One region of the Blautia aquisgranensis genome, then DNA from elsewhere that is predicted to be linked to it. Evidence: predicted binding sites of a transcription regulator. Region 1 holds the regulator's gene; each other region holds the start of a gene.
What was found. Region 1 encodes Rex, which represses fermentation and respiration genes when NADH is low (regulators of the CRP and FNR family bind a similar motif). Its sites were predicted from a motif close to ATTGTTAANTANTTAACAAT; they were not measured.
Positions count from the first base shown of each region.

Region 2: a site for Rex is predicted at 1,347-1,366, ahead of gap (type I glyceraldehyde-3-phosphate dehydrogenase). Genes of this name have one in related genera too.
Region 3: a site for Rex is predicted at 1,528-1,547, ahead of pckA (phosphoenolpyruvate carboxykinase (ATP)). Genes of this name have one in related genera too.

Region 1 is NZ_JBBMEJ010000022.1:16,463-19,679, reverse strand. Features, by position in the region: gene WMO28_RS14570 (NAD(P)H-hydrate dehydratase) at 1-1,413, opposite strand, end outside; gene WMO28_RS14565 (redox-sensing transcriptional repressor Rex) at 1,482-2,126, opposite strand; gene abc-f (ribosomal protection-like ABC-F family protein) at 2,342-3,217, shown strand, end outside.
Region 2 is NZ_JBBMEJ010000007.1:111,211-114,427, reverse strand. Features, by position in the region: gene WMO28_RS07605 (phosphoglycerate kinase) at 1-95, opposite strand, end outside; gene gap (type I glyceraldehyde-3-phosphate dehydrogenase) at 285-1,304, opposite strand; gene WMO28_RS07595 (histidinol-phosphatase HisJ family protein) at 1,598-2,416, shown strand; gene WMO28_RS07590 (alpha-amylase family glycosyl hydrolase) at 2,472-3,217, shown strand, end outside.
Region 3 is NZ_JBBMEJ010000003.1:235,334-238,550, reverse strand. Features, by position in the region: gene pckA (phosphoenolpyruvate carboxykinase (ATP)) at 1-1,366, opposite strand, end outside; gene WMO28_RS04540 (threonine/serine exporter family protein) at 1,688-3,016, shown strand; gene WMO28_RS04535 (DUF4866 family protein) at 3,112-3,217, opposite strand, start outside.

The sequences.
Region 1 (3,217 bases):
GCCGCAAAGTCCGTGAAGATAAACACCTAACGCGGCCTTTAAAACCATGGGAGGCTGTTCCTCCGTTTTCAGATACATACATAATACGCCTGCAAGAAGCCCGGAAAGCACATCTCCGCTTCCTGCTGTGGCCATGCCGGAATTGCCGGAAAGATTCAGATAAATATCCTCTCTGCCATCTGTAATAACCGTACATGCGTCTTTCAGTACACAGACAGTGCCGGTTTCTCCGGCATAATCAATGGCAGTTCGGGCAAGTGTTTCCTGAATTTCCCGGATCGTTTTGCCGCAGAGGCGACTCATCTCTCCGATATGCGGAGTCAGAATCACATTCTCACCTAAGAATTCCTTCCACTGAGGATGCGCGGCCAGAAGATTCAGCCCGTCTGCATCCAGCACAAGATACTTCTTTTCGCGGGCAGCTGCCGTGAGAAACCACTGTTCTCTCTCACGGCTCTCCCCGGAAGTTCCAAGTCCCGGTCCGATCACGATCACATCGCACCAGGAAAGAAGCTGTTCATTGGATTCCTCATCAAAACGGGTGCATACCATAGCCTCCGGAAGAAGGATCTGCAATGGGATCCGGTTCTCCTCCACTGTCTGAATCTTCACCATTCCCGCCCCGGCCCGGAGTGCTGCGCTTGCGCTTAAGTAAGCTGCTCCGCACATACCTGCACTTCCGGTAACAAAAAGAATTTTTCCGAAGGTACCTTTATTTCCGCCGGGATCACGCTCCGGAAACAGCTTCAGGTCTTTCTTTTCCAGACAGCGTGCGGATGCCTTCACAGCTTCCTGCTCATAGATCCCGATATCAGCTACCACGATCTTTCCTGCATACAGCCTTCCCGGATAAAAGCAAAGTCCTCTCTTCCGGTATGCGAATGTGACAGTCAGATCTGCGCTGAAAGCAATGCCCATTTCCAGGCCAGTATCTCCGTTAACTCCTGATGGGATGTCTACAGCGATCTTTTTGGCCCGCGCACTGTTCATCTCATGAATGATCTCAGCATATCGTCCCTCGATCGGACGCGCAAGCCCCACACCGAACACGGCATCTACTATAGTAGTATATTCACTCCAGTCCGGGTTATTCACCTCCGGCACATGATAACCGGTGGCGATCTTGTATTGTAAGGTCGTCTCCCGGGTCATTTTTTCTTTGTTTCCGGCCATGTAGAAATCTGCACGAATTCCTTTCAGATGAAAGATCCTGGCAACCGCAATTCCATCACCGCCATTGTTTCCGCTTCCGCAGACAACCAGGATCCGTTCATTCTTTCCAAGGTACTTCTCTGTCTCTTCTACGACCTTCAGTGCTGCCCGCTCCATCAGAACTTCTGATGCCACTCCGATCTTGTGGATTGTGGCACTGTCCAGATTCTTCATTTCCCCGCAGGTAACAAGCTTCTTCATGCTGTTTCTATACCTCCCTCTGTAACAGAGAAAGCTGCCGTCTCCGGCAGCCTCATTCTCTGATTTTACTATTCCACATGCTCCTGCCTGTATTTACTCAGATTATAAGACAGTGTCATCAGACTCTCGGAAAGATGTACGTTCTCCACGATCACATCATCCGGTGTCTCCAGATCAAGATGTGCAAAATTCCAGATAGCCTTAATACCGTTCTCTACCAGAATATCTGCCATTTCTTTGGCCTTATTCTTAGGAAGAGTAAGAATAGCGATCTCCACGTTATTCTCTTTCAGGAAAAACGGAAGCTCACTGAGCATCTGGATCTCCAGTCCGCGGACTGCAATTCCCTCAAGAACAGGGTTTACATCAAAAATTCCTACCAGCTTAAAGCCCCTTTTCTCAAAGTCCACATAATTGGCAAGTGCCTGTCCCAGATTACCTGCACCAAGAATGATCATCGGATGAATCGTATCCAGTCCCAGGATCTTACCGATCTCCGTATAAAGATAATGTACATTATAGCCATACCCCTGCTGACCAAAACCGCCAAAATTATTAAGATCCTGACGGATCTGGGAAGCTGTGGTGTGCATCTTCTTACTTAATTCATTGGAAGAAATACGCTCTACATTGTCTTCCATCAGCTCTCCTAAGTAGCGGTAGTAGCGTGGCAGACGCTTAATCACCGCTTTCGAGATTTGTTTTGTCTCCACGATAGTTTCCCTCCTTATCTTACACTAGGTTAATTATACCGAATTGATATTTTCCTGTCAATTAATCTTGTGACTTATGTACAAATTTCTTCATATTTTTTCAAATATTTGATTTTTTCTTTGAAATCCCCGCGGTTTCCGTTATAATAGGTAGAGGATTTTTCCTGTTTTTTACGAAACAGAGACAGGATCCTTTGTACAGGAGGACAGTTTTTATGATTTTATCATGTCAGAATATATGCAAAGCCTTTGGCGAAAAAGTAATCTTGAACGACGCATCCTTTCATATTGAGGATCGTGAAAAGGCAGCTCTGATCGGCTGCAACGGTGCAGGTAAGACTACACTTCTCCGCATTATCATGCAGGAGATTTCCGCGGATTCCGGTACGGTGGTGCTCGCCCGCGACAAAAATATCGGTTACCTTGCCCAGTATCAGGATATCCACGGGCACCATACCATATACGAGGAGCTTCTTACCACCAAGCAGCACATCATCGATATGGAACGCCGCATCCGCTCCCTGGAGCAGGAAATGAACAACGTTACCGGCGATGACCTGAACCGTCTGATGGAGACCTATACCCGTCTCACCCATCAGTTTGAGCTGGAGAACGGCTATGCTTACAAGAGCGAGCTTACCGGTGTACTGAAAGGTCTGGGATTCACAGAAGAAGACTATGACAAATACATCGAGACTCTTTCCGGAGGCCAGAAGACCCGCGTAGCCCTGGGTAAGATGCTTCTCTCCAAGCCGGACATCCTGCTTCTGGATGAACCTACCAACCACCTGGACATGGAGAGCATTTCCTGGCTTGAGACTTATCTTCTCAATTATCCGGGCGCGGTATTCATCGTATCCCATGACCGTTATTTCCTGGATAAGGTAGTCACCAAGGTGGTAGAGATCGAGGCCGGCCAGACCCGTGTATACAGCGGAAACTATTCAGCTTATGCGCTCAAGAAGGCACAGCTTCGTGATGCACAGTATAAGGCATACCTGAATCAGCAGCGAGATATCAAACATCAGGAGGCTGTGATCGCCAAGCTGAAATCTTTTAACCGTGAGAAATCCATCAAACGCGCTGAGAGC
Region 2 (3,217 bases), on a different contig from region 1:
ATCTTTCCATCCTGAAGCGGAACGTTGAAATCACATCTTACAAGTACTCTCTGGCCTTTTACATTGATATCGTCAACACTTTTTTTGTTCAGCATTTCTATATCTCCTTAAAATTTATTCCTGCCATATGGCAGTTCATAAGGGCGAGCGGTATTGTTGTCCACTCTGTTAACAGTTCTGTTCCGGAAGACATTTTTCTGTGTGGTCTTCTGGAAAAAAAGGGCCCGGTCCTCTACAGACCGGACCCTTTCTGAGTCTATTCTTCTACACTCGTTCGCTGAAAATTAAGCGTTCAGAAGGCTTCCGAAATGCTTGATTGTACGAACCATCTGGCTTGTGTAGGAGTTCTCGTTGTCATACCAGGAAACTACCTGAACCTCTGTTGTGCCGTTCTCAAGTGGAAGTACCATTGTCTGAGTAGCATCGAAGAGGGAACCAAATCTCATACCAACGATATCGCTGGATACGATCTCATCCTCGTTGTATCCGAAGGACTCGTTAGAAGCTGCTTTCATAGCTGCGTTGATCTGCTCTTTTGTAACATTTCCTTCAACTACTGCTGTAAGGATTGTTGTAGAACCTGTTGGGGTAGGAACACGCTGTGCAGAACCGATAAGTTTGCCGTTAAGCTCTGGGATAACAAGTCCGATAGCTTTAGCAGCACCTGTGCTGTTCGGAACGATATTAACTGCAGCTGCACGGGATCTTCTCAGATCGCCTTTTCTCTGCGGTCCGTCAAGTGTCATCTGATCGCCTGTGTAAGCATGGATTGTGCACATGATACCGGATTTGATCGGTGCAAGATCGTTAAGAGCCTTAGCCATTGGTGCAAGGCAGTTTGTTGTACAGGAAGCTGCGGAGATGATCTTGTCCTCGTTTGTAAGACCCTGATGGTTTACGTTGTAAACGATTGTCTTAAGGTCGTTTCCAGCCGGAGCGGAAATAACTACGTGCTTAGCACCTGCATCGATATGAGCCTGAGCTTTGTCTTTGGATGTGTAGAAACCTGTGCACTCAAGAACTACGTCTACACCGATCTCTCCCCATGGAAGCTCTGCAGCGTTAGCCTTAGCATAGATTTTGATCTCTTTTCCGTCTACTGTGATGGAATCCTCTCCTGCTTTAACTGTATCAGCAAGAGCATATCTTCCCTGTGTAGAATCATATTTTAATAAGTGAGCAAGCATTTTAGGAGATGTAAGATCGTTGATTGCTACGATCTCGAATCCCTCTGCTCCAAACATCTGACGGAATGCAAGACGACCGATACGTCCAAAACCATTAATTGCAACTTTTACTGCCATGATAAATTCCTCCTATGAATTGAATGGTGATTAAATCGTTCCTTTGTTAAAGAAACATCAACCTGTTTCATATTGTACCTAATTCCAAACAAAAATTCAAGAGCTATTTATAAAAAAGCATATCAAAATAAATATTAAGAAAATTCCTGGAAAATGTGCTATAATTCTGTGATAGAAAGTTCTGTCCTGTAAATATGGAAATACAGCCGGACAGAAACCAACTGTACCACTGCTGTTACAGGTACAGCCTCACAATCGAAAAACACAGATGTTATAAATTACGGAGGTACAACATGGACCAGAAAATTTTATGGGACTGCCATATGCACTCCTCTTTTTCCGCAGATTCCGATACTCCTATGGAGGATATGATCCAGACTGCATCAGACCTTTGTCTTGAGGGAATCTGTTTTACCGAGCATCTTGACCCGGATTATCCAAAAACACCGGAAGGACTTGATTTTTCTCTGGATATTCCGGCATACCGCAGTCGCCTTGATGAGCTTAAAGAAGCTTTTAATGATCAGATCTCTGTGAATTTCGGAATCGAGCTGGGACTTCAGCCTCATCTAGCCGGAACTTTTTCGGAGCTTCTGAAAGAGGTTCCTTTTGATTTCGTTATCGGATCTTCCCATCTGGTGCACGGATATGATCCTTACTATCCTGATTTTTTTGAAGGACGCCGGGAATCCGAATGTTACATGGAATATTTTGAATCCATCCTGGAAAACATCGCTGCTTTTGATGAAATGGATGTGTACGGACATATTGACTACGTAGTACGTTATGGTCCTAACCAGAACCGCCAGTATTCCTACGGACGTTACAAGGAGATTCTGGATGAAATTCTCCGTACACTGATCCGTAAAAATATCGGCATTGAGCTGAACACCGGCGGTTATCATTACGGACTTGGCGAACCTAACCCCTGTGTAAACGTTATCCGACGCTATCATGAACTGGGCGGTGAAATCATCACCATCGGCGCCGATGCACACACTCCGGATAAGATCGGCTACGCCTTTGACAAGGCAGCTGACGTTCTAAGAGAATGTGGTTTTTCCTATTATACTGTATTCCAGAACCGCCAGCCGGTTTTTCATAAGCTTTAGATTTAATTTTTCACAACCGATACTAATCACTTAATTTAAGGAGGAAATATTTATCATGGCAAAAAAAAGACTCCAGAAGAAAAAAGCAACCATGCAGGCAAAACAGACGAGCCAGCAGAAAAAAGCTCCCGTTGCTGCAGGCGATGTTAAAAAAATTGAAACTGCGAAAGTAGAACCAAAGAAAGTTACAACTACTAAGACGGAACCTATTAAGGTCGAGACTTCTAAAACAGAGCCGATTAAAGTTGAAACTTCCAAGACGGAGCCAGTCAAAGTCGAAACCTCTAAGACGGAACCGATCAAGGTTGAGACTTCTAAAACGGAGCCGATCAAAGTCGAGACCTCTAAAACTGAACCAATTAAAGTCGAAACCTCTAAAACTGAACCAATTAAAGTCGAGACCTCTAAAACTGAACCAATTAAAGTCGAGACCTTTAAAACTGAACCAATTAAAGTCGAGACCTCTAAAACTGAACCAATTAAAGTCGAGACCTCTAAAACTGAACCAATTAAAGTCGAAACCTCCAAGGAAGACACCGCTTATGATGCCCTCTACAAAAAGCGTCTGAACCACTACTACAACGATCTGAAATGGCTCTACTGCGAGCTGTTCCGTGACCATCCGGAAGTCGCCGGAACTTTCACCAGCCTTACAAAAAAAATGAAAGAAATCTACAGCGAACGTTCTCTTTCCCTGAAAGCTGCCGACCTGATCTGTGCAGAAGATCCGGACTGGTTCCGCAAAACTACCTTTACGGGAATGGCTGTCAATCCGGCAGACTTTGCAGGTACCCTGGCCGG
Region 3 (3,217 bases), on a different contig from region 1:
TTGCATCGATGATACCACGAGTATCTTTGATGGAGATACGTTTTCCTGTTCCGTTCCATCCTGTGTTAACGAGGTATGCCTTAGCACCGCTCTTCTCCATTTTCTTAACGAGCTCCTCAGCATATTTTGTCGGGTGAAGCTCAAGGAATGCCTGTCCGAAGCAAGCGGAGAATGTAGGAGTAGGCTCTGTGATTCCACGCTCTGTACCAGCAAGTTTAGCTGTAAATCCGGAAAGGAAGTAGTACTGTGTCTGCTCCGGTGTCAGGATAGATACTGGAGGAAGTACTCCGAATGCGTCAGCGGAAAGGAAGATAACCTCTTTAGCTGCCGGTGCGGAAGATACCGGACGAACGATGTTCTCGATGTGGTTGATCGGGTAAGAAACACGTGTGTTCTCTGTTACGCTCTTATCAGCGAAGTCGATCTTGCCCTCAGCATCAAGTGTTACGTTCTCAAGAAGAGCATTTCTCTTGATTGCGTTGTAGATGTCCGGCTCAGACTCTTTATCAAGGTTGATAACCTTAGCGTAGCATCCACCCTCGAAGTTGAATACTCCGTTGTCATCCCAGCCATGCTCGTCATCACCGATCAGGAGACGCTTAGGATCTGTGGAAAGTGTTGTCTTACCTGTTCCGGAAAGACCGAAGAAGATTGCTGTGTTCTCTCCGTTAAGGTCTGTGTTTGCAGAGCAGTGCATGGAAGCGATGCCCTTAAGCGGCAGATAGTAGTTCATCATGGAGAACATACCTTTCTTCATCTCTCCGCCGTACCATGTATTAACGATAACCTGCTCACGGCTTGTAATGTTGAACATTACAGCTGTCTCAGAGTTAAGTCCTAATTCCTTGTAGTTCTCAACTTTAGCCTTGGATGCGTTGTAAACAACGAAATCCGGCTCAAAGTTCTCAAGCTCCTCAGCTGTCGGCTGAATGAACATGTTTGTTACGAAGTGTGCCTGCCATGCAACCTCAACGATGAAACGGATAGCCATACGTGTGTCTTTGTTTGCTCCGCAGAATGCATCTACTACGAAAAGTCTCTTGTTGGAAAGCTCTTTCTTAGCAAGATCTTTAACTGCATCCCAAGCTTCCTGAGTTGCAGGATGGTTGTCGTTCTTGTACTCATCGGATGTCCACCAAACTGTGTCCTTAGAGTTCTCATCCATAACGATATATTTATCTTTAGGAGAACGTCCTGTGTAGATACCTGTCATTACATTGACAGCACCAAGCTCGCTGACCTTACCAACCTCAAAGCCCTCAAGCTCTGTTTTAGTCTCCTCCTCGAATAATGTGTCATAAGAAGGATTGTACACGATCTCAGTTGTTCCGGTAATACCATACTTTGTTAAATCGATTTTTGCCATCTTAACATTTACCTCTCTTCTTTAATAGTAATTATGATAGCCACCTACTATTGCAGGTTCTCGTCATCCTGCCAAAGGAATTGGTCATTCCAACTTCCCTATCCACAATTATACATAAATTGTACGTAAAAGCAACCAAAAAAATTCATTTTCCGCAAAAAAATGATAAATCTTTAACAGTGGCGTTTTGGTACTGTCAGATTTTGCTCCATCTATACTTGACTTTTTCAGAATAATGGCTACAATATATCTGATTATAGTTATTATATATATTTATAATAGCAACTATATGATTTTAATATATAGAAAGAAGTGATTTCTATGTCAGATATTCTGATCAAACGTAATCATATGGAAATCCCTTGGCACAACTACGTAAGTACCAGGAACAGCCAGCCCATCACCGAGGCCTCTCTTTCCGAAAAAGCTTCCCTGATCGGCCGTACAGGCATGATGCTTCTCTCCTGCGGAACCGGTGCCTGGCGGGTACGGAGTTCCATGAATACATTGTCAGAAGCACTTGGCATCACCTGCTCCGCAGATATCGGACTGATGTCCATAAGTTACACCTGCTTTGACGGTGAGAGCAGTTTTTCCCATGCACTTAGTCTGACTACCACCGGCGTAAATACTTCCAGGCTGAACAGGCTGGAACATTTTGTCAGTGATTTTCCTGCGGAAGGTATCCATATGAGCGGTGAAGCACTGCACAGTCAGTTAGATGAAATCGAGCGGATCCACGGGCTTTATTCCCCTGCAGCCCTGGGACTGGCTTCTGCACTGGCCTGTGGCGCATTTACTTTTCTTCTGGGCGGTGGCCCGCTGGAAATGATTCTGGCTTTTGCAGGCGCGGGCATCGGAAACGCCATCCGCTGCAAGCTTGGCAAGCATCATTTTACTCTTTTTATGTGCATTGCTCTTTCCGTTTCTTCTGCCTGCCTTGTATATGCAGGCTTCCTGAAGCTTGCGGAGCTTCTGTTCCACATTTCCGTCCAGCATGAGGCCGGATACATCTGTTCCATGCTGTTTATCATTCCGGGCTTTCCGTTTATCACAAGCGGGATCGACCTTGCCAAACTGGATATGCGTTCCGGGCTGGAACGACTGGCCTACGCCATTATTGTTGTAATGGTGGCTGCTGTCTCTGCCTGGCTGATGGCACTGCTCCTTCATCTGAAGCCTGTGGATTTTCTGCCTCTGGAGCTTTCGGCAGCACAGAGGATCCTGTTCCGGCTTCTGGCAAGCTTCTGCGGGGTATTCGGCTTTTCGGTCATGTTCAACAGCCCTGTCCCGCTTGCCGCAGCTGCCGCCTTCATCGGCGCACTGTCCAACACTTTGCGTCTGGAGCTTGTTGATCTTGCCGGTTTCCCACCTGCTGCCGCGGCTTTTTTCGGAGCACTGACAGCCGGACTTCTGGCCTCCCTCATCAAAACAAAAGTGGGATATCCCAGGATTTCCATTACCGTACCATCCATTGTGATCATGGTTCCCGGGCTTTATCTCTACCGGGCGATCTACAATCTGGGGATCATGTCCCTGAATGTTTCCGCCTCCTGGTTTGCAGCTGCGATTCTGATCATCGTTGCTCTTCCCCTGGGTCTTATTTTCGCCAGGATCCTTACGGACAAAATGTTCCGCTACTGCACCTGATGGGCATACAAAAAGGACTGCTTTCTGTAGCTTCCGGTCATCAACTATCCTTCTGATAACCGGAGCAATACAAAAGCAGTCCTTTTTTGTACACTCTATTTCATTACGATCTCATCAGCGATCCCGATCATTTTTTCCAGGCGATCCGCAAATTTATGGATGGGGAGAAAAACGCCCAGTCCGTCATAACGTTTTCCACCA